Regions from separate parts of the Agrobacterium sp. DE0009 genome, predicted to be linked through region 1. Evidence: riboswitches for the same ligand, from Rfam matches in the RefSeq annotation. Region 1 holds a riboswitch; each other region holds the start of a gene.

Region 1 (9,863 bases):
ATCTTGGCGGCAAGTTTTTCATGAAGTCGAAGCCTGCCAGCCTCTTGCCGAATTGCTGCGGCGAGCGGGCGGGCATCGATAACTTCCGTATCATCCCGACCGGCGAGAGGCGAGGTCTCTACCGCAAGTCCGTGACGAAGCGGCAGGTCCAGCGCCAGCACGTCCTTCTCCAGCGCAATCGCACTGTCGGGCGTCAGACCGCGAAATTGCAGACCGCCGCGGGCGGTGATGTCGATCAATCCGTTGCCATGTCGCTCAGCAAGTAGGCAAAGCGCCGTCATCTCCCGCGGGGAGATATCGGCCTCAAAAGCAATTCGCGACAAAAGTCCGTCGCCGGTCCGCATGGGGGCGGAAAGGGCGGGGCAGACCCCACGGCGGCGAAACGGCTGAACGATATCGGCGGCGACGGCCATCAGGCCTTTCTCCTTTCGGAAAAGGGCAGGATCAGCATCTCCAGTTCGGCATCAACCGCATTTCGGCGGCTGTGCCACAACCCACGACGGCGTGCGGATAAAAAGCGTTCTGCCATGACCCGCGCGGCTGTCGGGTTTTCCCGCAGAAGAAAGTCGCGCACGGCTTCGTCACCCAAATAGGCGTCATAGAGGGATTCGATCAGAGATGAGGACACGACATGCGTCGTCTCCGCAAATCCGATCAGACGGTCGACGGTTTCAAGCAGTTCTGCGGCCCCCCGCGGCCCATGCCGCATCTGGCCGGCGATGAAGCGCGGGTTGACGGCGCGTGCGCGCACCACCCGCGTCAGCGCCTGGGAGATCGTCCGCGCACGCGGCCGGGCCGGGTCGGTCGTATCCAACGCGACGATGTCGGCAATATCTCCGAGCGCAGCCTTCGCCGCGGAAAAACCGCCGATGAAGGCGACATCGGAAGAACCGTCGAGCAGATCCCGACCGGGATCATCGCCGGTGTGAACGAGAAGATCGGCCCGGCGCACCAACTCGGTAAAGCCGGCATCTTCAACGATGTCGAGCCCATCGGCGCCGCCAAAAGCATGGTTCGCAGCCTCGAGATATGCCCGCCCCAGCTCCTCGCGTTCATCCCAGGTACCGCTCGCCAATTTTTCCTCGATACCGGCGCCATAGGTGCCGGGCGCAGAACCGAAGATGCGCGGGGGAATACGCCCGAGTGCCGCGGCCTCTTCCGCCAGAGGATTATCGCCCGGCGCTTCATCCCGGCGCGCGACTGTTTTGGCAGCGGCGTCGAGAAGCGCGATCAGCGCTGGAAACATATCGCGGAACAGGCCGGAAATGCGGAACGTCACATCAACGCGCGGTCGCCCGAGGCTGGCAGGCGGCAGAACCTCGATACCGGTCACGCGGCCGGTCGCGGGATCATGCATCGGACGTGCCCCCATCAGATGCAACGCCTGCGCCACATCTTCGCCGCCGTTGCGAAGACTGGCGCTGCCCCAGAGATCGAAGACGAGGCTTTTCGGCCACTCACCATGGGTTTGCAGATGATGACGCAATATCTCTTCCGCTGCCATTTTACCGAGTTCAAATGCCGTCGGCGTCGGCATGGTGCGGGGATCAGCGGCATAAAGGTTGCGACCGGTAGGAAGCACATCAAGCCTTCCGCGCGCGGGTGCACCGGAAGGCCCGGGCACGATATGGCGGCCGTCGAGCGCGGCAAGCAGGGCGGCTTTTTCCGATTCGGCGCTCTGCCACCTCAAAGGATCGGTCTCATCCTCGTCACAACGTCCGAACACATGCTGGCCGTCCTTGATCGCGAAGTCCTTGAGGTCGCATAGAAAGGCATCGATGCGCGACAGCGCCGCATCCGGATCATCCTTCGCGGCCACACCCGCATCGGCCGCAAGCCCGGTCTCCAGCGCCTTTTCAACAATCAGTTTTGCCAGCCGGTCACGCCGGCGTCGATCCAGCCCGTCAGCCTGCGCATACTCATCGACCAGTTGCTCCAGCGCCGACTGCTCCGGCGAAAGCCCGGCATTGACGAGCACGGGAGGAACATGCCCGATCGTTACGGCCGCGATCCGCCGCTTTGCCACCGCCGCTTCACCAGGATTTGACACGATGAAAGGGTAGACGACAGGCAATGAGCCGGTGACGATTTCGGGGAAACAATCTCGCGAAAGCGCCACCGTCTTGCCAGGCAACCATTCCAGCGTGCCGTGCGCACCCACATGGACGATGGCATGGGCATCGGCCACCCGCTGCATCCATACACCGAAAGCAACAAGGGCATGCCGGGGCGGGAGCGCCGGGTCATGATAATCCACCCGTCTATCCTCATTGCGCCCGCGGTCTGGCGCCAGCGCCACAATCACATTGCCGAAACGGGCGGCCCGAAACCGAAAAGCGCCTTCCCTCAACCCCTCGTCATCGCCTGCAGCGCCCCACGTTGCAGTAATTGAAGCGGCGGCTGCCGGCGGTAGTCCGGAAAGAAACTCCTCATAAATGGACAGATCGACCGTAGCTTCCTGCGCGTCGACCCGTTCGAGCAGTGTTCGAGCCGTTTCGGGAATGTCCTCCACCGCATAGCCCGCCTGCTTCAGATCGCGCAATATTTCGAGAACGCTTTGCGGCACATCGAGACCGACGGCGTAGCCGGTTCGCCCCGGCGCGGCACCGGGATAGTCAGGCATCAGGACAATGATCCGGCGATCCCGAGCAGCAGCACGCCGCAAGCGCAACAAAGCGGCAATGCGGTTTGCCACTTGTTCGACACGGTCAATCTCGGGGACATTGATCAGGCTGGTGCCACCCATGCGCGCCTGTTTGAATGAGATCGCACCGGCGAGGATCCGGCCATCCAATTCCGGCAGGACCACATGTATCGCAAGATCGGAAGGGTTCAAACCGCGGGCGTTTTCCGCCCAGCCATCCCGTCGCGTCGTTGCCATCACCACTTGAAACACCGGAATACCCATCCGGTCGAACAAGGTTGCCCCTTCATCATCCGTCTGACTGGCAAAAGCGGTCGCCGCAACGATGGCGGCGGGCGCGATATCGGGCAACACGGTCCCGAGAAAGCCGGTCGCCTCGCGATCCTTCAGGCCGCTGACAAAAATCGGAACGGGCGCAAAGCCACGGCGCGACAGCGCCTCGTATAGGGCATCCACGGGCGCGACATCATTCGCCAAAAGCATGGAGCGATAAAAGAGAATGGGCAGAAACGGCGCGCCGACGGCAAAGCCGGCACAGGCTTGCAACCTGTCCACCACGCCTGAACCCGGGCGGTAAAAACCGACTCTTGGCAACGGTTCGGCCATGATCTCCGGCCAAACCCCACCCCTTGCTAGGGCAGCAAGACCGGCGGCAAGGCGGCGCATATTTTCCTGCCCGCCCTCGCGGAAGAACGAAAGAGCGGACACTAAAATGTCTTGACCGACGCTTGAAGCAACCTCCAGTTTTTCGTCCCGCTCGCTGCATTCGCCCGGCAGGAGCAGAAGCCTGATGCCACGTCGCCGCGCGAGCATGGAAAGCTGGTCGACGCCGTAACGCCAGCGCTCCGCGCCGCCGAGAATCCGGATAAGGATGACGCGCGCGTGCTCCGCCGTCTTTTCGATCCACAGATCGACCGACATGGGATGCCGAAGTTCGGACAAGTTGGCGCAGGAGAGGGTGGTCGACGCTTCCTCCGCCTGCCGCCAGGCCTGTTCCAGCCCTGCCAGATCGCTTGCTGAAAAAGACAGCATCACCACATCTGAGCGAGGCTGGTTGAGGTCAACCGGCTCTATCAGGTCGTCTAGAGACGATGATGTGGTGGCAAGAATATGCATCTAAAGCATGTCCATCAGACGTCTGTCGCTGCTTGCGCCCAGATAAATGCGTGTGTCAGGCAGCCAGCATCTGCTCGATCTTCTCACGGTTGATGCCCTTTTCGCCGATGACGACAAGGCGGCTGCGGCGCTCTTCACCTGCGGCCCACGGCCGATCGTAATAGTGGTTCACGCGGCTACCGACGGCTTGCACCTGCAACCGCATCGGCTTGGTGGATACCTCGATGAAGCCCTTGATACGCAGGACATTCTCAGCCGCTGCCGTTTCGGCAATGCGGATCGCCAGGGCTTCCGGATCGGTCACGGCAGGCAAATCGATGACGAAGCTGTCGAAGTCATCATGCTCGTGGTCAAGTTCGCCGTCATGGTGGGTGCGGCGGTTTTCAATATCGTCTTCGACGGCAAGGCCAAGGCCGATCAGCACGGCAGGGTCGATGGCGCCATTGGAGGCCATGACGATCTTTGCCGCCTTCGGCAGATGGTCGAGAATATGCGCCTTGGCCTTTTCCAAGCCAGCAACGTCAAGAAGATCAGCCTTTGTGAGCACGATGAGATCGGCGCAGGCGACCTGATCCTCGAAAACCTCTTCGACAGGGTCGTCGTGGTCGAGCGCTTCGTCATTGGCGCGCTGGGCGGCGAGCGCCTCCATGTCGTGAGCCACCTGGCCCTCGGCAAGCGCAGCCCCATCCACCACGGCCACCACGGCATCGACAGTAACCCGGCTCTTGATGGCCGGCCACTGGAAGGCGTGTACCAGCGGCTTGGGCAAGGCGAGACCCGAGGTTTCGATGAGAATGTGCTCCACCTTCGGCTGGCGGCTGAGGATCTGTTCGATCGCAGGCTGGAAATCATCCGCCACCGTGCAGCAGATGCAGCCATTGGCCAGCTCGACGATGTTTTCCTCGGGGCAGCTTTCAATGCCGCAGCCTTTGAGGATTTCGCCGTCAATGCCGATGTCGCCGAACTCGTTGACGATGATGGCGAGCCGCTTGCCGTCAAGTTTTTCGAGAAGGCCGCGCAGCAGCGTGGTTTTGCCAGCCCCCAGAAAGCCGGTAACGATGGTGCAGGGAACGCGGTCCAGAAGGGTGCTCATGATCTCTCCTCGGTAAAATCGAAAGGCGGAATGCGCGCGACCATGCCGCGCTTTAAGGATTCGGGGCGGCCGCGCCACGGCATCAGGCCATCGGAGGCGGCAGCAAGCAGTTTCGCCCCGGCCAGCAAATCATCAGCGCCGTCGGTTGTCAGCCCGCCAAAGACGTAGGACCAGCCGTTGGCGCTGCGCAGCACGGCGCTGAGGCCGCGCTTGCAATTGGCAAGGCAGTTGACGGAACGAACGGTGACACCCGCTTCCTCAGCCTTTGCCATGACGGCTTCGACGAGGCGCGAACCCAGGCGCGGTTCCGCATTGGGATCGGCTTCATCACGGCAGCTTCTGCAAATGAAAACGGTCACGCCGGGCGCCGTTTCGTCCTGCGAATTTCCGCTGGTGGAAGAAGATGTCGCTGAAATATCCAAGCCGTATCGTTTCCCGCGCCTTGCAAAAATCTTGGGGTGCGGATGTCGAAGACGGCACGCGGGTGGCCGCAAGCCGAACCTTCGAACGAACCGACTGACCGGAGCACCCCGCCCGGCAGACGTTTTTCCTGAAACGGCAGGTCTCCTGGCTCGCGGCTTGACGCCTTGGCACCGCCTTCCCGAACCCCTTGCGGGTCCAGTGGCTTTACGGTGCGGGCTTACCGCTTACAGTTGCGGGGGCAGCCACGGAATGACCCAACGTTGGGGTGGAACCGTGTTCCCTCTTAGCTTTTCCCGTTGCCGGGAAAAGACCGTCAGTCCCTTACCCTTAGGCTGAACGGAAGCATGGGTCAATGCCGCGAGCCATCGGCACGGCAGATTGCCGGGTGCGGCAAATTGGGTATAGTCGCCGCTCCTGTGGCGGGCGACTCCGCACAGGTGGAAGAAGAGGAAACCGAATGACACGCGACATCAGCGCCAGCGAAGCCGAGCGCCACCGGCAGAAAATGGTCAATCGCAAGACGGTGCAGGACGCCGAGGTTGCTGAAAAGACGATTGAAAAAGGTCTGCTGATGATCAATACGGGTCCCGGCAAGGGCAAGTCCACAGCGGCCTTCGGCCTTGCCCTGCGAATGCTCGGCACCGGGCGAAGGGTCGGCATCGTTCAGTTCATCAAGGGTGCCTGGTCGACAGGCGAACAGCAGGCCCTGAGCTTGTTCGGCGACAGGATCGTGTGGCGCACCATGGGCGAAGGTTTCACCTGGGACACGCAGGATCTGAAACGTGATGTCGCAGCGGCGACAAGGGCATGGGAGGAGGCCAAGGCTCTGATGGCCGATGAAACGATCGGCCTTCTGGTTCTGGACGAACTGAACATCGCCTTGCGTTACGATTACCTGCCGTTGGCGGAGGTTGTTGAGACACTGTCCAGCCGCCGGCCGGATCTGCACGTCATCGTCACCGGCCGCAACGCCAAGCAGCCGCTGATCGACGCGGCGGATATGGTGACGGAAATGACCCTCGTCAAACACCACTTCAAGGCAGGCGTGAAGGCGCAGGCGGGGATTGAATTCTGACATGGTTGCACGGGTGCTGATGTTTCAGGGAACGGGCTCGGATGTCGGCAAATCGCTGATGGTGGCCGGCCTTGCCCGCGCATTCACCCGGCGTGGCCTCTCCGTCATGCCGTTCAAGCCGCAGAACATGTCGAACAATGCCGCTGTCACCGCGGATGGTGGCGAGATCGGCCGTGCGCAGGCGCTACAGGCGCGGGCAGCGGGCGTGCCGCTTTCCGTGCACATGAACCCGGTGCTGCTGAAGCCGCAGAGCGAAACCGGCGCACAGGTGGTCGTGCAGGGCAAGATCATCGGTAACGCCAAGGCGGCCGATTATCAGCATATGAAGGCCGGGCTGATGCCGCGCGTGCTTGATAGTTTCGAGCACCTGAAACAACAGGCCGATCTGGTGCTGGTGGAAGGGGCTGGCAGCGCGTCCGAAATCAACCTGCGTGCCAACGACATCGCCAATATGGGTTTTGCCCGCGCGGCCGATGCGCCGGTGATCCTGATCGGCGATATCGACCGCGGCGGTGTCATCGCCAGCCTCGTCGGGACCAGGGCGGTGCTCGACGTCGATGACGCGGCGATGATCGAAGGTTTCATCGTCAACCGTTTTCGCGGCGATCCGGAGCTGTTTTCCGATGGCATGCGGATCATCGCGGAAAAGACCGGCTGGGCCTCCATCGGCCTTCTGCCGCACTTTGCCGATGCGAGAAAGCTGCCAGCGGAAGATGCGCTTGGACTTTCCGGCCCGGCAGAGCCAAAACAGGGCGCAAAAATCCGCATCGCGGTGCCAATCCTGCCGCATATCTCCAATTTCGACGATCTCGATCCCCTCGACATGGAACCGGATGTAGAACTGATCCGCGTGCGGCCAGGTGAGACGATCCCCGCCGATTGCCGGCTGGTTTTGCTGTGCGGTTCGAAATCCACCATTGCCGATCTCTCCGTGCTGAAAGATGCGGGCCTGGACATTGATATAAAGGCGCATGTGCGCCGCGGCGGCTACGTACTCGGCCTTTGCGGCGGATACCAGATGCTTGGAAAAACCGTTGCCGATCCTGACGGCATCGAGGGACCGCCGGCGACTGTCGAGGGGCTCGGCCTGCTTGATGTCGACACGGTTTTGACGGGTGACAAGCGGCTCGTTTCCGTTCACGGCGCAAGTTTTGATGGCGTTAGTTTATCCGGCTATGAAATGCATGTCGGGGAAACCACGGGAGCAGCAGGCAATCTGGCGTTTTCGACGATCGACGGGCATTACGATGGAAGCATCTCACCCGACGGCCGTGTCTTCGGCACCTATATTCACGGTCTCTTTGCGGATAACAGCCAGCGCAGCGCGTGGCTGGAGCGTCTCGGCGGGCAGGGCACCGACCTGAATTATGATGCGCAGGTGGATGCGGTTCTCGACCGTCTGGCTGCTCATATGGAGCAGCACCTCGATCTCGACAGGCTGCTTGCTATAGCGCGATAAGGATCGCCAGAAGTCCGAACAGGCCGATCAGCAACAGATCCGCAATCCGCGCCAGCCGCAATGCTTTGCGAATATCACCGGCAACCAGCTCCGACCTTCCGCCTTCGCCCATGAAACGCGCTTCGATCATCTGCCCACCATAAGAGCGGGGGCCTGCGAGCGCAAAGCCGAGCGCGCCGGCCATGGCCGCTTCCGGCCAGCCGGCATTGGGGGAGCGATGATGGTGCGCGTCGCGGCGTATCGCGGCAATGGCATCGCGAGGGGATGCGCCCTCCACGAAAAATGCTGCGGCAACGAACAGAAAGCCGCTCAGTCTCGAGGCCGGCAGATTGACGAGATCATCAAGACGGGCGGAGGCCCAGCCGAAGGCCTCGTGACGCGGGGACCGATGGCCAATCATGCTGTCGGCCGTATTGATTGCCTTATAGGCCGCACCGCCCGGCAGGCCCAGCAGACCAAGCCAGAGGGCCGGCGCAACGATACCGTCGGAGAAATTCTCCGCCAGACTTTCGATCGCTGCGCGGCAGATTGCAGCCTCATCCAGCCGTTGCGGATCGCGGCCGACAATCATCGACACCGCCTTACGGCCGCCTTCGATACCCTCCCGCTCCAAAGCGGTGGCGACAGCCTCAACATGCTGTTCAAGACTCTTCTGCGCCGGGAGCGACGCGCCGAAAACGGCAAGCAGCAAAAGACCCAAGGGCAGAAAAAGCAGAACGGACTGAGCAGACCAGGCGATGAGGAGCGTCAGCCCGACAAAAACCGCGAGCGCCGCCACACCTGCAGTTTTGCGCTGTGAAAATGACGCACTCTCCCGGTTCCATTTTCTGTCCAGCAGCGCGATAAGCGAACCGATCCAGGTCACGGGGTGCCCGATGCGCCGGAACAGCCAGTTCGGATAGCCGGTGACGCGTTCGATCAAGAGCGACAGGAAAGCGAGAGCAAAGAACATGGGCGAGACAGTACCAGATAAGGCGAAAGCTGCGATCCGTCACGGCGGCAATCTCGGCAAGGCGCGTCTGATGTTTCCGGAAGCGCCTGAACCGTGGATCGACCTTTCGACAGGGATCAACCCGCACTCCTACCCGCATTCGCCCCTTCCCGCCAGCGCATTTGCCCGCCTGCCGGAACCCGACGTCGCCGAAAATCTGAAGCGAATTGCCGCAGACCATTTCGGAGCGCGCTCGCCAGAACATGTGGCACTCTCCCCCGGAACCCAGATGCTGATGCCTTTGCTGGCTCAGATCGCTATCACCCGCGGCGCAAAACGCGCCGCCGTGCTCTCGCCTGCCTACGCGGAACACGCCCGGACGGCGCAAATGGCGGGAGTGGCAGTCAGCGAAGTGAAACACATGGAAGAGCTGTCTGCACACGACTACGCCGTGGTGATCAACCCGAATAACCCCGATGGTCGGATCATCGACAGGGAGGCGCTGCTGAAGCTCGCTGAGACCATGGGGCGCAAGGGCGGCTTGCTCGTGGTGGACGAAGCCTTTATCGAGACCGGATGCGGCGAAAGCCTCGCAGATGCGGCCGGGCGGACCGCTTTGGTGGTCCTCCGCTCTTTTGGCAAGTTTTACGGCATGGCGGGTGTCCGGCTGGGTTTTGCGATTGCGCATCCCGATATCGCGTCTGAACTGGAAGCAAGGCTTGGGCCCTGGGCCGTTTCCGGCCCGGCACTGCATATCGCGACAGAGGCTCTGGCAGACGAGAAGTGGCGATCAGCCATGCGGCTCACACTTGCGGACGATACCCGGCGGCTAAAGCGCATTCTGGAGAAAACAGCAGTCGAGATAGCCGGCGGCACATCGCTTTTTACGCTCGTGCGCAGCCCTTTCACGCCGGACCTTTTCAACCATCTTGGCCGTCGCGGCATTCTGGTGCGTATCTTCGATGAAAGACCTGATGACATGCGTTTCGGCCTTCCCGGTAGCGAAGCGGAATGGCAGCGCCTCGAAGAAGCGCTGCTCGCCTTCCGTCATCCTTCGAACGTGTAGGTCTCAATCGACTCCGGCTTCATTTCGATGGAGAAGCCCGGCAGTTTCGGCGGCAT
Region 2 (9,863 bases), on a different contig from region 1:
GGGGCAGTTCACCTTCCGCTACGGCTTGCCGGCGGAACTCTCCATTCTCTGCGGACTGGCTGTTGGCGCATTTTGCGGCTTCGTCAACGGCATCCTCGTGTCGCGCATGCGATTGCCGCCCTTCATCGTGACGCTTGGCATGTGGCAGATCGTTCTTGCCACCAACTTCCTTTACTCTGCGAATGAAACCATCCGCGCCCAGGATATTGCGCAGCAGGCACCCATCCTCCAGTTCTTCGGGAACAACCTGCGCCTCGGCAGTGCCGTCTTTACCTATGGCGTCATCGCCATGGTGTTGCTCGTTGCCCTCCTCTGGTATGTGCTGAACCGCACCGCCTGGGGCCGCCACCTCTACGCTGTTGGTGACGATCCGGATGCGGCCGAGCTTGCTGGCGTCAACGTCAAGCGCATGCTGACGACGGTTTATACGCTTTCGGGGCTCATCTGCGCCTTCGCAGGCTGGGCATTGATCGGCCGCATCGGCTCGGTATCGCCAACGGCCGGACAGTTCGCCAATATCGAATCCATCACCGCTGTCGTGATTGGCGGCCTCTCGCTCTTCGGCGGTCGTGGCTCGATCATGGGCATGCTGTTTGGCGCGCTGATTGTCGGCGTTTTCTCGCTAGGCTTGAGACTGATTGGTACGGACCCGCAATGGACCTATCTGTTGATCGGTGTCCTCATCATCCTGGCTGTTGCAATCGACCAGTGGATCAGAAAGGTAGCAGGCTGATGGCACGCGAACCCATTCTCACGGCACGCAATCTCGTCAAGCGATACGGACGCGTGACCGCACTCGACAATGCCGATTTCGATCTTTACCCCGGTGAAATTCTCGCCGTCATCGGTGATAACGGCGCTGGCAAATCCTCGCTCATCAAGGCAATCTCGGGCGCGGTGACGCCCGACGAAGGGGAGATCAGGCTCGAAGGCAAGCCGGTGCAGTTCCGCTCACCGATCGAAGCGCGAAAGGCCGGTATCGAAACCGTCTACCAGAACCTCGCACTCTCACCAGCCCTGTCGATCGCCGACAACATGTTCCTGGGCCGCGAAATCCGCAAGCCCGGCATAGCCGGCAGCCTTTTTCGTGCCCTCGACCGGCCGGCCATGGAAAAGTTCGCGCGGGACAAGCTCTCCGAACTCGGATTGATGACTATCCAGAACATCAATCAGGCGGTGGAAACGCTCTCCGGCGGCCAGCGGCAGGGCGTAGCCGTAGCACGCGCAGCCGCTTTCGGCTCGAAGGTGGTGATTCTTGACGAGCCGACAGCCGCTCTTGGCGTCAAGGAAAGCCGGCGCGTCCTTGAGCTCATCCTCGACGTCCGCGCCCGTGGATTGCCGATCGTTCTGATTTCGCACAACATGCCGCATGTGTTCGAGGTGGCGGATCGCATTCATATCCATCGGTTGGGCAAGCGCCTCTGCGTCATCAATCCGAAGGATTATTCGATGTCCGACGCAGTCGCCTTCATGACCGGCGCCAAGGAAGCGCCGAAGGAAACGCTCGCCGCATGACGTTGAAGCTCGTAACGATCGTTGAAGACGTTCTTCGACGGGCAAAGGGCCAATCCCGTTTCATCGTTGCCATTGCCGGCCCCCCAGGGGCCGGCAAATCCACGCTGGCGGATGCCCTATGTGATGCTCTCATCGCACGTGGCGAAACGGCCGCCGTGCTGCCCATGGACGGCTTCCATATGGATAATGGCATCCTTGAAGAGCGGGGGCTTTTGCCGCGGAAGGGTGCGCCGGAAACATTCGATGTCCGTGGCTTTCTGGATATCGTCTCTGCCGTTCGGCAGGGCGGGCAGGAAGTGCTGGTGCCGGTTTTCGATCGTTCCCGAGAAATCGCCATCGCCTCTGCCCGTGCCATCGCGCCTGAAACGCGCTTTATTCTGGCTGAGGGCAATTATCTACTGCTCAACGAAGCGCCCTGGACAAGGCTATCCGACCATTTTGATTTGAGTGTCTTTGTAGGACCTTCCGTGACCGTTCTGGAACAGAGACTGCGTGACAGATGGCTGGGCTTTGGCCTTGATGCGGCTCAGATTCATGCCAAGCTTTTCGAGAACGATCTTCCGAATGGAAAACGGGTGATTGAAAACGCCCGCCCGGCCGATATCCACATCGACATCTGGGAATAGATCGACGTTCCCCGAACATGACGTGTTCCGCGCCGTTTAGCGGCTGTCACTCTGCGATGAATCTTTTTTATCCCCAGGGGCCAGCTTTCGCGTCATCTACTGGTTGACGCTAGGATTTCCTCATATACTATATCTAGTGTTCAAGGTTCTTCCGATTCGCAAGGGTTGGGAGCTAAGACGGGAATTCGGTGCGTTACGCCATTGAGGCGAAACAAGGCCGAAACTGCCCCCGCAACTGTAAGCGGCGAGCATCGTTCCGATTTGAGTCACTGGGGCTGAGAGCTTCGGGAAGGCCGGAATGAATGTTGTGACCCGCAAGTCAGGAGACCTGCCTTGAGCGCAAACGTCCACGGGCGGGGTGTCCGGAGGAAGGTGTATCGCGCAAATGACTTGCGTGCGCCCTTTTCTGCCCCCTCCATAACGAGCTTCGGGGTGAAGTCATGCCAGTGCATATTTTTAAGTTGCTACGCTCGTCAGCGTAGAGGAGCGACTTCTGTTGTTTGAAGCGTGCCCGAAAATCCATCTGTTTTCATTCGGATCGCACGAACTCTCAAACACCAAGCATCACCTGAATGACAGAACCATCACCGTCCGGTTGTGATTGCAATCGGCAAGGCTTTGCCGCGTCCAAAATTGGCTTCGAGAGGGAAATTATGACCGTCACCGTTTACAGTAAACCCGCCTGCGTCCAATGCACCGCCACTTATCGCGCCCTCGACCGTATCGGCGTTCCCTATGAGATTATCGACATTTCCGAAGATGCGGATGCGCTCGACCACGTCCGTGGCCTCGGCTACATGCAGGTTCCCGTAGTCGTTGCCGGCGAACGCCATTGGGCGGGTTTCCGGCCGGATATGATCGGCGCGATCAGCTGAGGCGGCGGGCGATGAGCCTGATCGTCTATTATTCCAGCCGTTCAGAAAACACTCATCGTTTCCTTCTGAAACTGGGGCGGCGATTGCTTCGCCTGCCGCTCGGCGCTGAAGAGGATGTACCGCAGGTGTCGGAACCCTATGTGCTCGTCACCCCAACCTATGGCGGCGGCGGCACCAAAGGGGCAGTGCCGAAACCCGTGATCCGGTTTTTGAACGAACCCTCCAACCGCAACCTCATCCGCGGCGTCATTGCGGCGGGAAACACCAGTTTTGGCGCCGCCTTCGCATCCGCCGGAGATATCGTCTCGCGAAAATGCGCCGTGCCGTTTCTCTATCGCTTTGAGCTTCTCGGGACGGAAGAAGACGTCGCCACCGTCAAACATGGATTGGACCGATTTTGGACACGCTGACCGCTAGCGCATTGCGCAATGACACCAAGCAGCCAACAGCCGCAAGCCAGAAGCCGCTTGATGCGGGCTTGGACTACCACGCACTGAACGCGATGTTGAACCTCTATGACGAGAACGGAAAAATCCAGCTCGACAAGGATCGGCTCGCTGCACGTCAATATTTCCTCCAGCACGTAAATCAGAATACGGTGTTTTTCCATAATCTTAGGGAAAAGCTCGATTATCTGGTGACCGAAGGCTATTACGAGCAGGCGGTGCTGGACCAGTATTCCTTCAATTTCGTGCGCGATCTCTATGACGAGGCCTATGCGCGGAAGTTTCGCTTTCCGACGTTCCTCGGTGCGTTCAAATACTACACCTCTTACACCCTGAAGACCTTCGACGGGAAACGTTATCTGGAGCGTTATGAGGACCGCGTCTGCATGGTGGCGCTGGCTCTTGCGCGCGGTGACGAGCAGCTTGCCCGAGATCTGGTCGATGAGATCATTTCCGGCCGTTTTCAGCCGGCAACGCCAACATTCCTCAATGCTGGCAAGAAGAGCCGCGGTGAGCTGGTCTCGTGTTTCCTGCTGCGGGTGGAAGACAATATGGAAAGCATCGGTCGCTCCATCAATTCGGCGCTGCAGCTTTCCAAGCGCGGCGGCGGCGTTGCCCTTTCACTGACCAATATTCGAGAGGCTGGAGCACCGATCAAACAGATCGAAAATCAGTCCTCCGGTGTCATACCTGTCATGAAGCTGCTGGAAGATTCGTTTTCCTATGCCAACCAGCTCGGCGCCCGCCAAGGTGCGGGTGCAGTCTATCTGCATGCCCACCACCCAGACATCATGCGTTTCCTCGACACCAAGCGTGAAAACGCTGACGAAAAAATCCGCATCAAGACCCTGTCGCTCGGCGTTATCATCCCAGACATCACCTTCGAGCTCGCCCGCAACAACGAGGAAATGTATCTGTTCTCTCCCTATGATGTGGAGCGGGTCTATGAGGTGCCCTTCACCGAAATCTCGGTGACGGAAAAGTACCACGAGATGGTCGCCGACAGCCGCATCCGAAAGAAGAAGATCAAGGCGCGCGAATTTTTTCAGGTCATCGCCGAAATCCAGTTCGAGAGCGGCTATCCCTATATCATGTTCGAAGATACGGTGAACCGGGCAAATCCGATTGCCGGTCGCATCAGCATGAGCAATCTTTGCTCGGAAATCCTGCAGGTCAGCGAAGCCAGCGCGTTCGATGCCGATCTCTCCTATAGCCACATGGGCAAGGATATTTCCTGCAATCTCGGTTCGTTGAATATCGCCGCGGCAATGGATTCAGCCGATTTCGGCAAGACCATTGAAACCTCCATCAGGGCACTGACGGCGGTGTCGGACATGAGTCACATTTCCTCCGTTCCGTCTGTTGAAAAGGGCAATGACGACAGCCATGCCATCGGACTCGGTCAGATGAACCTGCACGGTTATCTGGCGCGCGAGCGCATCTTCTATGGCTCCGAAGAAGGCGTAGATTTCACCAATATCTATTTCTACACCGTGACCTATCACGCTATCCGCGCCAGCAACCGGCTGGCGATGGAGAGAGGACAGAGCTTCAAGGGCTTCGAAAACTCCAAATATGCTTCGGGCGAATATTTCGACAAATATACCGAACGGGAATGGCTGCCGGCGACGGAAAAGGTCCGCGACTTGTTCGAAAAGGCCGGCATCGCCATTCCAACGCAGGAAGACTGGAATGTCTTGAAGGGGGAGGTCATGGCATCAGGCCTCTATAACCAGAACCTTCAGGCCGTGCCACCGACAGGCTCGATCTCCTATATCAACCACTCCACATCTTCCATTCATCCGATCGTCTCGAAAATCGAAATCCGTAAAGAGGGAAAGATCGGCCGCGTTTATTACCCGGCTTCCTATCTCTCGAACGACAATCTCGAATATTATCAGGATGCCTATGAGATCGGGCCGGAAAAGATCATCGACACCTATGCGGCCGCTACCCAGCATGTCGATCAGGGCCTGTCGCTGACTCTGTTCTTCCGTGATACGGCCACGACCCGCGATATCAATCGCGCACAGATCTATGCTTGGAAGAAGGGCATCAAGACCATCTATTACATCCGTTTGCGCCAGATGGCGCTGGAAGGCACGCAGGTTCAGGGCTGCGTTTCCTGCACGCTCTGATTAGAGGGACAAGACAATGAACATCGCCGTAAAACCCGTGTCCCGTGTCCGAGCGGTCAACTGGAACCGCATTGAGGACGAAAAAGACCTCGAAGTCTGGAACCGCCTCACCTCGAACTTCTGGCTGCCGGAAAAGGTGCCGCTTTCCAATGACATCCCCTCCTGGGGAACGCTGAAGCCGGAAGAACAGAAGCTGACGATCCGTGTCTTCACCGGACTGACTTTGCTCGACACCATCCAGAACGGCGTCGGCGCGGTGCGCCTGATGGCGGACTCGGCAACACCGCATGAGGAGGCGGTGCTCTCGAACATCTCCTTCATGGAGGCCGTGCATGCGCGCTCGTATTCTTCGATCTTCTCGACCCTCTGCTCCACGCCTGACGTCGATGATGGCTATCGCTGGTCGGAGGAAAACGAGTTCCTGCAGCGCAAATCCGCACTCATCATGCGAGAATATGACAGCGGCGATCCATTGAAGAAGAAGATCGCCAGCGTGTTTCTGGAGAGCTTCCTGTTCTATTCCGGCTTCTACCTGCCGATGTTCTGGTCAAGTCGTGCCAAGCTTACTAACACGGCGGACTTGATCCGCCTCATCATCCGCGATGAGGCCGTGCACGGCTATTATATCGGCTACAAGTTCCAAAGGGCGGTGGACCGCCTTAATGAAAACGAAAGGCAGGAGATCAAGGATTTTGCCTTTGACCTGCTTCTCGAGCTTTACGACAACGAGGCGAAATATACCGAGGACCTCTATGATGGCGTCGGCCTGACCGAGGACGTCAAGCAGTTCCTGCACTACAACGCCAATAAGGCCCTCATGAATCTGGGTTACGAGGCACTGTTCCCCGCCGAGGCTTGCCGGGTCAATCCAGCGATCCTTTCAGCGCTCTCGCCCAATGCAGATGAGAACCACGACTTCTTTTCGGGGTCCGGTTCGTCCTACGTCATCGGCAAGGCGGTCGCGACCGAGGACGAAGACTGGGACTTCTGAACCCTTTGGGCAAACCGCAGTAGGTTCACTGCGGATTCACCACCTGGCTGGCAAGCCGGAAGGGGCTGGAAACGGTTGCGCCGATAGCATCGAACACGAAAGCGCCCGCGCGACCGATGCCGTTTTGGCCATTGCCGTTGCGGCTTGACTCCAGCTGCGGCACGAGCGCCGCCAAGGCGGCGTAGCGGTCGTGATTGAGCGGGTCTGAGGCTTTCAGTTTGGAGATATCTACGAACTGAACGCCTTCTTTCAGGGCGGCTTCCTGTACCTTCGGATCCGTAACGTCAAGTGCGCCGATCCGCGTCACGTCTGCGCCGAGTATGGAAGAGGCTTTGAGAGCACGGTCATCCTTGGAGACCAGAACGGTAAGCGGCGGATTGAGCCGGCCGACCACCTCGATCTGCTTGCGGAAGACATCGGCATCGATATCGGGTGCGGCCAGCACCACCTGCAACTTGGCGATAACGTCGTTTCGTCCCTCGAAACGCAACTGGCGCAGCGCTTCCATGACCAGCCAGCCACCCATGCTGTGACCAAAAACGACGATGTTCTTGCGCGGAGAACGGCGTGTGAGATCCGTTAGGAGATTGGCAAGCGCATCGCGGGAATAGGTCGCCGATTCCTTGTCGGCAACGTAGCCGGCGACATTCGCCTGCGACGGCCAGGAGAATACCAATGGCACGCCATCCATATTGGCATCGGCTGCCATCTGCGCTGCCCGGAAAAGCGCTTCCTGATAGCTGTAATTATAGCCATGCACGAAAAGCGCGATCTGCTTGCCGGAGCGGGTGATATCTCCGAGGTCACCGTTGAAACGTGCCTTGCTCAACATCTGCGCCTGCGTGACGACAAAATCTTTCTTCGCGTCGGGTTTTCCGGTCGACCACTCAATTTTTCCGCTCTTGTGGGTGGGCGGTATCGAAATGTCGAAGCGGGCATAATTCGGTTCGGCCGCTCTGAGCGCACTGAAGCCCTTTTTGGCCTCTTCGCTTTTCTCGCGCGTGCTTGCCACATAGGCGGTCACGATTTTAGCATCCTTCGCTCTGGTGTCGACCGCTTGCAGAACGTCCGCTCCCGGCCGTCCGGCGCAGGAGGAAAGGAGGCCGAGCATGATGAAAAGAGACAGAAGGAGACGCATGGGAGGGTTACCGGTGATAACGAACCGGCTATAAATAGCCGCCCGCTAAAAAAGTTGCCACTACTGAATAATTCGCATGGTTTCGGCGCTCGGCGATAAACATGGGCAAGAGCCGCCTTGCCATCGGGGCAGCTTCGTTTTAGGCCGTAACCATGACGAACAAGGTCTCGCTTTCCCGCCTGAAACTCACGGACTTCCGCAATTATGCGGCGGCATCGCTTTCCCTGGATGACCGCCATGTGGTGCTGACCGGCGACAATGGGTCCGGCAAGACCAACCTTCTGGAGGCGGTGTCGTTTCTGTCGCCCGGACGCGGACTTCGCCGCGCAGTCCTGTCCGACGTCACCCGCGTGGGTGCAGAGGCAAACGGGTTTTCGATCTTTGCCGATGTCGAGGGCATGGATGGCGAGGTCGCAATCGGCACGGGCATTGAAGGCGATGGAGAGGTGGTGTCGCGCCGGCTGAGGCTGAACGGCACGCCCGTCAAATCCGTCGATGAATTGACCGATCATCTGCGCGTTCTGTGGCTCACCCCTGCCATGGACGGCCTTTTTACCGGCCCATCGTCTGACCGCCGACGTTTCCTTGACAGGCTCGTGCTGTCGCTTGATCCCGCCCATGGCCGACGCGCCAGCGATTTTGACAAAGCGATGCGTGGGCGTAACAGGCTGCTTTCCGAAGGCCGCTTTGACCCGGTCTGGCTCGACGGTATCGAAAAGCAGATGGCCGAACTCGGCATCTCCATGGCAGTTGCCCGTTATGAGATGCTCGGTCTGCTCCGGAGTCTGATCGAACGGCGAACGGGCGATGCGGCCTTCCCCTCTGCGACGCTGTCGCTTTCCGGCTTTATGGATGATGGCCTCAACCGCCCCGCCGTCGATCTGGAAGACGAATATGGCTTGATGCTGCGTGAAGGTCGCTACCGGGACGCCGCCGCCGGGCGCACGCTTGATGGGCCGCACCGTGTCGATCTCTTCGTGCGCCACGCGGAAAAGGACATGGAGGCCGAACGCTGTTCGACCGGGGAGCAGAAGGCGCTGCTGGTTGGGCTGGTGCTCGCGCATGCGCAGCTGACAGCCAATATGACCGGTTATGCGCCGGTTCTGCTGCTGGACGAGATTGCCGCTCATCTGGACGAGGGCAGGCGGGCGGCTCTTTTTGATCTCATCCACGCGCTGGGGGGACAGAGTTTCATGACTGGAACGGATGCGGCCATGTTCTCCGCCCTTGGCGAGCGGGCGCAATTCTTCAATGTATCCCACGGGAGCATCACCGCATGAACGCAAAAAGAGGGAGTGCGACATGGACCCGCTGAGCCCGGAAGAAATCGAACGCTACAAACGCCACATCCTGCTGCCGGAGATCGGCGGCGCAGGCCAGCAAAGGCTGAAGGCCGCACGCGTCCTGGTCATCGGGGCGGGTGGTCTAGGAGCGCCCGTCCTTCATTATCTGGCGGCCGCCGGCGTCGGCACACTCGGCATGATCGACGATGACGTCGTGTCTCTCTCGAATCTTCAGCGCCAGGTGATCCATGATAGCGGAACGATTGGCGAGCAGAAGACGGAAAGTGCGCGCAAGGCCATCGCACGGCTTAATCCGCATGTGCGTACCATCGTCTTTGAAGATCGTTTTTCGCAGGTCTGGGCGCACGATCATCTGCAATCCTTCGATCTCCTGATCGACGGATCGGACAATTTCGACACGCGATATTCTGCAGCCGACGCGGCGGAAACGGCAAGAAGGCCGCTGGTGACCGGCGCGGTCGGGCGTTTTGATGGCTCCGTGACGGTGCTAAAGCCCTATGAGACAAATGACGAAGGCGCCTTGCTGCCCGGCTATCGTGACCTGTTTCCCGAGCCGCCGCCGCAAGGTCTTATTCCAAATTGTGCGGAAACAGGGATTGTCGGTGCGCTGACGGGCGTTGTCGGCACGCTGATGGCCATGGAGGCGATAAAGCTGATCACCGGTGCCGGCGAACCGCTGATTGGGCGTCTGCTCCTTTATGACGCCCTGTCGGCACGTTTCGAAACGGTGCGATACAAGCGGCGGCAGGAGACAAAGAAAACATGATGGAAATCAAAAGAATCGGTGACGACTTCGACCGCTGGCATGAATTGCTGGCGCTTATCATGAC
Region 3 (9,863 bases), on a different contig from region 1:
GCGATGCATGACGGCGATGCGGTCGCAGAACATGGCGGCGTGATTGAGATCGTGCAGCGCTGCGACGACCGTGAGACGCTGCCGCTTTACCAGATCGAGCAGGCTGATCTGGTGGCCGATGTCGAGGTGATTGGTGGGCTCGTCCAGCAGCAGGATTCGTGGTTCCTGCGCCAAGGCCCGGGCAATATGCAGGCGCTGCCGTTCACCCCCGGAAAGGTGGTGCCAGCCGCGCTCGGCCTTATCGGCCATATCGACATTAACAAGTGCCGCATCGACAATGGCGGTGTCATTCGGCGACCAGGCGGACAGCGGCCCGAGATAGGGTGTGCGCCCAAGCTCCACGGCCTGTCGCGCAGTGATGCGCTCGGTGGTTTCGGCCTGTTGCTCCACGAAGGCAAGCAGGCGCGCGATGTCGCGTCGCCCCAGTGAACCAAGCGGCTCGCCGCCAAGCGCAACGTGCCCCCGGCGCGGCTTTCGGATGCCGGCCAGCATGGAAAGCAGTGTGCTTTTGCCTGAGCCGTTCGGCCCGATGATGCCGAGGAACTCCCCGGCGCCGACCTCAAGTGAAACACCGCGCACAATATCAGCGTTACCGGCATGGAAATGCAGGTCACGGGCGGATAGCTTCATGACCGCCCCCTTCTCTGCCCCAGGATGAAGGCAAAGGCGGGCGCGCCGACGAGCGCGGTGATGACGCCGATCGGCAGAACCTGACCCGGTATGACGATGCGAGAGAGAATGTCGGCGACGATCATAAAAACGGCCCCGGTTAGCGCCGTCACCGGCAGCAGGATACCATGGCGAACACCGACGAAGATGCGTGCGGCGTGGGGAATGACAAGGCCCACAAAACCGATGGACCCGACCAGGGACACCATTGAAGCTGTCATGATGGCGGAAACCGAGATCAGCACCGTATAGACCCAGCGTACCGGGATCCCAAGCGATGCTGCCGCCTGGCCGCCGAAAGCGAAGGCGTCTAGCGCGCGGGCATACCAGAGGCAGATGAGAAGTCCCGCAAGGCTGACAGGTAGCGCCAGCCAGACATCCGGCCAGCGCACGCCGGAGAGATTGCCGAGCAGCCAGAACATGATGCCGCGTGCCTGCTCGGCATTGGCAGATTTGGTGACGATGAACGATGTTACGGCATTGAACAACTGCGACCCGGCCACCCCCGCCAGAATGATGGCGCTGTTACCGTGTCCGGCTCGCACGGCAAGAAGGCTGACCAGTGAAAACGCGATGAAAGCGCCGATCAGGGCCCCTGCCGGCATGGTCAGAAACCCCGCACCGAATCCCAAGAGGGCGACAGCGACGGCGCCTGTAGAGGCGCCGGCGGAAATACCGAGAATATAGGGATCGGCAAGCGGATTGCGCAGTAGCGATTGCAACACTGCTCCGGCAAGCGCCAGCGAAGCCCCACAGCAGGCGGCAACGACAGCGCGGCTCAGACGATAGCTCCAGACGATACCCTCATCCAGCGGCTCCAGCGGAAAGCCCGCATGAAAGACGCGATTGGCTATCGTTTTTGCGACGACGTCAAATGGAATGGCTGTCTCACCGATGGCCGCTCCGGCCATCAGCGCTATCAACAGCAGGGCGAGCGCGGCAAAAACCAGGCCCGCCCTGCCGAGATGGAGGGAGAGGCCGTTCACTTGGCGAGGCCGGCAGCCGAAATCGCCTCGGCCAGCGTTTCGATGCCTTCAATGGTGCGAATGGTCGGGTTCATCGCCTGCGCATCCATTTCGAACACATGGCCTTGCCTGACAGCAGGCATGATGCTTGCCACCGGGTCAGTTGCCAGAAACTTCAGCTTGACGGCAATGTCATCTGCAGGGAAGCGGCGGCGGTCCATCTTGCCGGCGACAACGATAGACGGGTTGGATTTGGCGATGGTTTCCCAGCCGACCGTCGGCCACTCCTCGTCGCTTTCGATGACATTCTTCAATCCGAGAGCAGACATGATGTAACCCGGAGCGCCGTTACGGCCGGCGACGTACGGGTCGATATCCAGTTCGGCGCTCGAGAACCAGAAGACGGCCGAGAGCTTGCCATTGGCAGAAGCGATCTTGGCTCTGGCGGCGTCCTCGCGCCTCTTCAGGTCGGCGACGACTTCCTCACCGCGATCCTGCACGTTGAAGATTTTGGCGAGGTCACGGATTTCCTGGTAGATCAGTTCCATGGTGAAAACGGTGTTGCGCACGCCATCGCCACCGCCGGAATTGTCTTTGCCCATGCAATCGGCCGGCGAGGTGTAAACGGGAATGCCGAGCTCGGCAAATTGCGCCGGCGTTCCGACAACACCCTCTGGGCCGATCTGCCATTGGAACTGTGTCGTCACGAGATCCGGCTTCTTGCCGACAACCGCCTCAAAGCTGGGGTCGTTGTCGGCCAATCGCTCGATCTTGGCGTTGGCCTCTTCGTAGCCCTTCAGAACCGGACCGATCCACAGCGCCGTGCCGACAACCTTGTCGGCGAGACCAAGCAGGTAAAGGACCTCGGTTGTGCTCTGGCCGACAGATACGGTGCGGGCCGGCGCCTGCTTGAAGGTGATCTCCTGACCGCAGCTGTTGATTGTCAGGGGGTAGGTGGTTTCGGCGCCCTGCGCGCCAACGGCGGGCAAGGATGCAAAGGCAACCGCCACGATGCCGGCGAGAGCCGGCAGGCGTCTTAAATGAAACATGTGTTCTCCAGTCGAAAGTAAACTTATTCGAGAGCAGCAGGCGTTAGAACGCGCACCAACAGCGGGACGTCTTGTACGGAGAACGATGATCGGATGCAAACAAAATGTAACGTAATAACATTACAGTCTCCTCCTCCGGGCTTCCCCGCCCGTAACGATGGTTCATATTTTGACGGCAGGTCTCCTGGCTCACGAATTTGCGTCACTCATCTGCCTTCCCGCATTCCAGAGAATACAGTGGCATGACGCCATGAGGCGCCACGGGGATGAACGACAATCCGCTTACAGTTGCGGGGGCAGCCACGGCATTGGGCGAAAATATCGCCCGCACCATGTTCCCTATTAATCCCTTCGCCTTTCGGCTGCAGGAACCGTCATATACTCACATAAGGGGCAAGAGGCGGGGCGTCAATTGCGATCGTGTCGCAGCTTGGAACAAAGACGGCCAGCTAGCCCGCCGCAATGAAAAGTCAAGAAGTTGCCGGCTTAAAAACCGGCCACAAGCCCCAAGCGTGCAGGCGATACAGTTTCTCGGCATCTTCGACAAAATCCAACCGCTAAAAAGCCGCTTTACGTTGACGTCTCCGTTCAACAACACGGCGGCATCGGAAAAAGGGCTGTCAGTTTTCCCATCGACCCGGCAGGATTTCGCCGAAACCGCTGTAAGGACACAACAATCTACCGAAATCTTCTTCACTTCAGCATACAAACGCAGCCGGTGACTTTTAGGCTCTGCGACGGTGAAGCGCGGAGAGAGCCATGAACGCCATCGAAATTCTGGAGCGTCTTGTCGGCTTTCCCTCGTTCGTCGGAACCGCCAATGGCGATATTGCCGGATGGATTGCCGATTATCTGCGAAGCCACGGCGCGAAGGTCTCGCTGCTTGCCGGGCCGGAAGGGGACCGCGCCAATCTCTTTGCGAGCTTCGGCCCGACGGATGCCAGCGGATACATCCTGTCCGGCCACATGGATGTGGTGCCCGCCGGGGAGCCGGAATGGTCCTCCGACCCCTTTGCGCTCAGAGCCGAGGGCGAGCGTCTTTACGGCCGTGGCACCACCGACATGAAAGGTTTCCTTGCCACGGTTCTCGCCGCGGCGCCGGCATTTGCGCAGATGTCACTGAAGCGGCCGGTTCACATTGCTTTTTCCTATGATGAGGAGGCGGGCTGCCGGGGTGTGCCCCATCTGATCGCCGCTTTGCCGGATCTTTGCGCAAAACCAGCGGGCGCGATCATCGGTGAGCCGAGCAATCTGCGCGCTGTGCGTGCTCACAAGGGCAAGGCAGCCGCACGCATCACCATCCGCGGCCGCTCCGGCCATTCCTCACGGCCCGATCAGGGCGTCAACGCGATCCATCTCATGACAGGCATCATGGCAAAGGCGGTGGAAACTGCCCAAGCCCTCACGCAGGGCCCCTTCGAAGGCACGTTCGAGCCGCCTTACTCCTCCCTGCAGATCGGCACCGTAAATGGCGGGCAGGCGATCAATATCGTCCCGGACCTGTGCACCATCGAAGTGGAAGCACGGGCCATTTCCGGTGTATCGCCGCTCGCCCTGCTCGAGCCATTGCGTGAGAGCGTCGAGAGGCTTGCAGCCAACGGGACAGACGTTCAATGGGCACCGATGAGCGACTACCCTGCGCTTTCGCTTGCCGCTGACGCGCCGCTCGTCAACCTCATGGAGCAGCTGACAGACGCGCCGTGCATTGACGCCGTCAGCTACGGTACGGAAGCCGGACTTTTTCAGGCTGCCGGTATCGACGCCATCATTTGCGGTCCGGGCGACATCGGCCGCGCCCACAAACCGGATGAATATATCACCACCACAGAACTGTCCGCCTGCCAGTCGCTGCTGGAAAGGCTTGCCCATCGATGTGCGGCCTGAACCTTCGGAAACCGGATTTCACATGACGTTCTTGTTTAACTCAGATGCCAGGCGCGGCGAGATTTTCAGGCACGCTCTTGCCCGTAATCTGCCCGACCTTCCCTTTTCGATGGAGCCACAGACCGTCGATCCGGATGCGGTCCGCTATCTCCTCACCTGGACCGTGCCCGATGATATCGGCCGTTACCGCAATCTCGAAATCCTGTTTTCCATCGGCGCAGGTGTCGATCAGTTCCAGATCAATGCGGTTCCTGCCCATGTGAAGGTCGTGCGCATGGTGGATGAAGGCATCATCCGCATGATGCAGGAATATGTGAGCTTTGGCGTGCTTGCGCTGCATCGCAACATGCCCGCCTATCTGGATCAGCAACGCCAGAAACTGTGGAAGGCCCTGCCCCAGGCACAGGCCGAAGAGCGTCGAGTCGGCATTCTCGGCCTCGGCATGCTGGGCGTTGCGGCGCTTGAGCGGCTGAAACCGTTCGGTTTTCCGCTTTCCGGCTGGAGCCGCTCGCCACGTGTGATCGACGGCGTCACCTGCCACCATGGCGAAGCGGGATTGAATGATATCCTCGCGACAAGTGATATTCTCGTTTGCCTGCTGCCACTCACGGACCAAACCGTGGGCCTGCTGAACCGGCATCGACTGGCCATGATGCCTGAAAGCGCGGGACTGGTTCACGCCGGGCGCGGCAAACAGCTGGATCATGATGCGCTTATCGATGCGCTGGACAGCGGCATGCTTTCGGGCGCGGTCATTGACGTCACCGAACCCGAACCGTTGCCACAGGACCACCGCTTCTGGACTCATCCGAAGATTTTGCTGACGCCGCATATCGCCAGCGTCACACAACCCCACTCCGCAGCCCGCACCGTCATCGAAAACATTAAGCGGTATGAGGCCGGCGAACCGCCGCTTGGCCTCGTCGACCGCGCCCGCGGCTATTGATCATCTGTTCCAAGAAAGGACCTCCTTATGTCACTCCTCAAGACGCTCGATACCAGACCCACCTTCGAACCAAAGGCTTCGAAAGCCCTGCCAGAGCGCCTGATCTCCGGCGATCCTTCCTTCAAGACCTGGCCACTGGACGAGGCCCGCGACGGCACCGTGCACACCGGCATATGGGAAGCGACTCCAGGCGAGAGCCGCTCGATCAAGGGTGAAACCTTCGAGTTCTGCCACATTCTTGAAGGTGTCATCGAGATCACTCCGGATGGCGGCGAACCGCTGCGCTATACGGCAGGGGACAGTTTCGTCATGAAGCCCGGTTTCGTTGGCGTGTGGAAGACGATCGAGACCGTGCGAAAGATCTACGTCACCGTGACCGGATGAGTTGACGTTTTGAATTCCCGGTGTGGGCCGAACTGGTTTGCATCCGGGAACTTCACCACGGATGGACGCACCGAAGATTGCACTGTCCGTCAGTGGCAAAACAGGATTTTCATTCACCGCCCCCGCAGCAGTCGGCCGATGCTGCTTGCCACCAGGGTTTAGCTTGAGGCGTATCCACAGAGGGTTTCAGATGTCGCTGAGCTTCGATCCAGAGAGAGTTTCCTTGCCGATCGGCCATTTCATCGGCGGCAGGCTGATCCCGGCCGAAACCGGTATCGACATGCACCGCCCCTCGGATGGCGTGGGCTATGCCGGCTGCCCCAAGGCGGATGCATCGGTTGTCGATGAGGCCGTGCAGACGGCAAAGACAGCGCTCAAAAACAGCAACTGGGGTGGTGTTCGGCCGCGCGAGCGAACCAAGGTCCTGCAACGCTGGGCCGATCTGATCGAGCAGGAAGCCGAGACGCTGGCTAAAATCGAGGCGCTGTCCTCGACAAGGCCCGTGGGTCAGCTGATTTCAGGCGACATTGCCGTCACCGCCGAACAAATTCGCTTCTTCGCAGAATTCGCCGACAAGGAAGGCGGCGATCTCGTGCCGACCGACGATACGAGCCTCGGCATGATCATGACTGAACCCTACGGGGTCGTCGGCGCCATCACGCCGTGGAATTTCCCGGTCTCCATGGCTGGCTGGAAGCTCGGTCCCGCGCTTGCCGCCGGCAACGCCGTGGTGCTGAAACCGTCCGAAATGACCCCCTTTTCCAGCATATTCATGGCTCAGTTGGCGATCAAGGCCGGGCTCCCCGCCGGCCTCATCAATATCGTTCTGGGTGACGGGCCGGTCACTGGCAATGCCATTACCGGACATCCCGACATCGCCAAGGTAAGCTTCACCGGCTCCACAGCCGCTGGCGCCGCCATCATGGCCAATGTCGCCCGCACCGGTATCAAGCCCATGACGCTGGAGCTTGGCGGAAAGAGCCCGCAAATCGTCTTTGCCGATGCGGATATCGAAAAGGCGGCGGCGGCCATTGCCGGCAATATTCTTTCCAATGCCGGGCAGGCCTGCGTTGCCGGCTCTCGCATCATTGTCGAAGAAAGCGCGGCGGATACCCTTTCCGCCGCGATCATCGCCCGCATGAAGGCGGTGAAGCCCGGCCCAACCTGGGACGAGGCCACCCAATATTCGCCTGTTATCTCCGAAGTGCAGCGCAAGCGTATCGACAGCATCGTGCAGGCGGCGATCGCCCATGGCGGCAAATGCCTGATCGGCGGCGCAATCATGGACGGCCTCGGCTATTTCTACCAGCCGACGCTGATCGCCAATGTCGACCAGAGTTCCCCTGCGGTGACCGAGGAAATCTTTGGCCCGGTGCTGACGCTGCAGACGTTCCATACGGAAGAGGAGGCTCTGGCGCTTTCCGATCATCCGACCTACGGTCTGGCCGCTGGTCTTTTCAGCCGCGACGTCTCGCGTGTGATGCGCTTCTCACGCGCCATTCAGGCGGGCACGATCTGGGTCAACCGGTATGGCCGGTCGCGCGACCATATTTTGCCGACGGGCGGGTACAAGCGTTCCGGCATCGGCAAGGATCTTGGGCGCGAGGCCTATCTCGCCAACCGTAAGAGCAAAAGCGTCCTCATCGGACTGTAACAGGGGAATTCTCTTGAAAACGCATCGCATCGCACTCATTCCCGGGGACGGCATCGGCAAAAGCGTCACTGATGCCGCATGGCAGGTACTGAACGCCGCAGCCAAGTCGTCCGGTTTTGCGCTCGAGGGCACGGAATTTCCCTGGTCCTGCGCCTTCTACAAGGAAACCGGGGCGATGATGCCGAAGGACGGCATCGAAACGCTGCGCGGCTTCGACGCCATCATGCTCGGCGCAGTGGGCTGGCCGGCGGAAGTGCCTGACTCTGTGTCGCTGCACGGTCTGCTGCTGCCGATCCGCAAGGCTTTCGTGCAATATGCCAATATCCGTCCGCACCGGCTACTATCAGGCGTGCAAGGGCCCTTGAAAGCCGATGGCTTCGATATTCTCTGCATTCGCGAAAACACGGAAGGTGAATATTCCGGCGCCGGTGGCCGCGTGCATCAGGGCACGGAGGACGAGGTGGCTGTCGAAACATCGATATTCACCCGCAAGGGTGTGGAACGCATCCTGCGCTTCGGTTTCGAACAGGCGCAAAAGCGCCGCGGCAAGCTCGCCTCCATCACCAAGTCGAACGCCCAGAAATATTCGATGGTGTTCTGGGACGAGGTGACCCACAAGCTCGCAGTCGAATATCCTAGTGTCGAGGTGACCAGCTACCACATCGACGCCATGGCGGCGCGCATGGTCATGGCGCCGGAAAGCCTCGATGTCGTCGTCGCTTCCAACCTCTTCGGCGACATTCTGACCGATCTCGGCGCGGCCATTCAGGGCGGCCTCGGTTTTGCCGCTTCCGCCAATATCAATCCCGACCGCAGCGCGCCCTCGATGTTCGAGCCGGTACATGGCTCCGCGCCTGACATCGCCCATCTCGGCATCGCCAACCCCATCGCCGCCATCTGGTCCGGAGCGATGATGCTGGAGCATCTTGGCGAAAAGGATGCGGCAGCAAAGATCATGACGGCGCTGGAAACGGCGACTGGTCGCGGCATCGGCACGGTGCCGGGCAAGGACAAGACGGACACCATCACCGCCGCGGTTGTCGCGGCACTCGACTGATTTCGGAGACTTATGATGCAGGGCTTGAAGGACAAGGAACTCTTTCGCCAGACTGGCTTCATCGGCGGCGCATGGAAAGCGGCGGCGTCGGACAAGGCGGTGGACGTCATCGATCCGGCGACGCAGGCGGTGATCGGCACCGTGCCTGCCATGGACGGCACGGAAACGCGCGCGGCCATCGAGGCCGCCAATGCCGCCTTTGCGCCCTGGAAAAAGAAAACCCACGCGGAGCGTGCGGCGCTGCTTGAAAGATGGTTTGCGCTGATGATCGAGAATATCGACGATCTCGCACTGATCCTGACCACCGAACAGGGCAAACCCCTTGACGAAGCCAAGGGCGAAATCCGCTACGGCGCATCCTTCGTCAAATGGTTTGCGGAAGAGGCGCGGCGCATCGGCGGCGGCACCATTCCCTCACCTACGCCCGACAGGCGCATCGTTATCCTGAAAGAACCTGTCGGTGTCTGCGGCATCATCACGCCGTGGAATTTCCCGAATGCCATGATCACTCGCAAGGTCGCGCCCGCACTTGCAGCCGGCTGCACCGTGGTTATCAAGCCCTCGGAATTCACCCCCTATTCGGCGCTGGCGCTTGGCGTTCTCGCAGAGCGGGCCGGCATCCCGGCAGGGGTCATCAACATTGTCACCGGCATGCCGACAGATATCGGCAATGAAATCATGGCCAACGAGACGGTTCGGAAAATTTCCTTCACCGGTTCCACCCGCGTTGGCTCGCTTTTGATGCGCGGTGCCGCCGACAGCATCAAGCGCCTGTCGCTGGAACTCGGCGGCAATGCGCCCTTCATCGTGTTTGACGACGCCGATCTCGATCTTGCGGTTGAGGGCGCGCTCCTCTCGAAGTTCCGCAATGGCGGCCAGACCTGTGTTTGTGCCAACCGCCTTCTTATCCAATCCGGCGTGTATGACACCTTTGCGAAAAAGCTAGCCGATCGCGTCGATGCGATGCGGGTCGGCCCTGGAACCGAGGCAGGCGTCTCCATCGGGCCGATGATCAACGAACCGGCCATCGCTAAAATCCGTGCGCATGTTGACGACGCCGTATCAAAGGGCGCGACAATCATCACCAAGCCGCGCGAACTGCCGGAAGGCCCGCAATATACCGCACCCGTGGTCCTGACGGGCGCTACCACGGCAATGCAACTGGCCAGCGAAGAGACATTCGGGCCCGTCGCACCGCTTTTCCGCTTCGAGACGGAAGAGGAAGCGCTCGCCATCGCCAACGGTACGCCGTTCG

Evidence for each region. Region 1 has a riboswitch for cobalamin ahead of FS804_RS18415 (DUF1636 family protein). Riboswitches for the same ligand answer to the same signal wherever they lie in the genome.
Region 2: linked by a shared signal. The riboswitch ahead of nrdH (glutaredoxin-like protein NrdH) and the one ahead of FS804_RS18415 (DUF1636 family protein) in region 1 are both predicted to bind cobalamin.
Region 3: linked by a shared signal. The riboswitch ahead of FS804_RS10875 (ABC transporter substrate-binding protein) and the one ahead of FS804_RS18415 (DUF1636 family protein) in region 1 are both predicted to bind cobalamin.

The regions. Positions count from the first base shown of each region.
Region 1 covers NZ_VEIU01000005.1:210,422-220,284, forward strand. Annotated here, with positions in the region: gene cobG (precorrin-3B synthase) at 1-413, opposite strand, end outside; gene cobN (cobaltochelatase subunit CobN) at 413-3,760, opposite strand; gene cobW (cobalamin biosynthesis protein CobW) at 3,816-4,853, opposite strand; gene FS804_RS18415 (DUF1636 family protein) at 4,850-5,275, opposite strand; cobalamin riboswitch at 5,393-5,606, opposite strand; gene cobO (cob(I)yrinic acid a,c-diamide adenosyltransferase) at 5,734-6,351, shown strand; gene FS804_RS18425 (cobyric acid synthase) at 6,353-7,810, shown strand; gene cbiB (adenosylcobinamide-phosphate synthase CbiB) at 7,797-8,762, opposite strand; gene cobD (threonine-phosphate decarboxylase CobD) at 8,761-9,807, shown strand; gene FS804_RS18440 (L-fuconate dehydratase) at 9,789-9,863, opposite strand, start outside.
Region 2 covers NZ_VEIU01000001.1:1,851,889-1,861,751, reverse strand. Annotated here, with positions in the region: gene FS804_RS09420 (ABC transporter permease) at 1-733, shown strand, start outside; gene FS804_RS09415 (ATP-binding cassette domain-containing protein) at 733-1,515, shown strand; gene FS804_RS09410 (nucleoside triphosphate hydrolase) at 1,512-2,141, shown strand; cobalamin riboswitch at 2,268-2,492, shown strand; gene nrdH (glutaredoxin-like protein NrdH) at 2,795-3,016, shown strand; gene nrdI (class Ib ribonucleoside-diphosphate reductase assembly flavoprotein NrdI) at 3,028-3,426, shown strand; gene nrdE (class 1b ribonucleoside-diphosphate reductase subunit alpha) at 3,438-5,600, shown strand; gene nrdF (class 1b ribonucleoside-diphosphate reductase subunit beta) at 5,617-6,591, shown strand; gene FS804_RS09385 (alpha/beta hydrolase) at 6,617-7,729, opposite strand; gene recF (DNA replication/repair protein RecF) at 7,882-9,009, shown strand; gene FS804_RS09375 (molybdopterin-synthase adenylyltransferase MoeB) at 9,032-9,799, shown strand; gene FS804_RS09370 (GNAT family N-acetyltransferase) at 9,796-9,863, shown strand, end outside.
Region 3 covers NZ_VEIU01000002.1:306,328-316,190, forward strand. Annotated here, with positions in the region: gene FS804_RS10865 (ABC transporter ATP-binding protein) at 1-630, opposite strand, end outside; gene FS804_RS10870 (iron ABC transporter permease) at 627-1,655, opposite strand; gene FS804_RS10875 (ABC transporter substrate-binding protein) at 1,652-2,683, opposite strand; cobalamin riboswitch at 2,840-3,074, opposite strand; gene argE (acetylornithine deacetylase) at 3,443-4,567, shown strand; gene FS804_RS10885 (glyoxylate/hydroxypyruvate reductase A) at 4,590-5,513, shown strand; gene FS804_RS10890 (cupin domain-containing protein) at 5,541-5,897, shown strand; gene FS804_RS10895 (aldehyde dehydrogenase) at 6,088-7,551, shown strand; gene FS804_RS10900 (tartrate dehydrogenase) at 7,565-8,608, shown strand; gene FS804_RS10905 (NAD-dependent succinate-semialdehyde dehydrogenase) at 8,624-9,863, shown strand, end outside.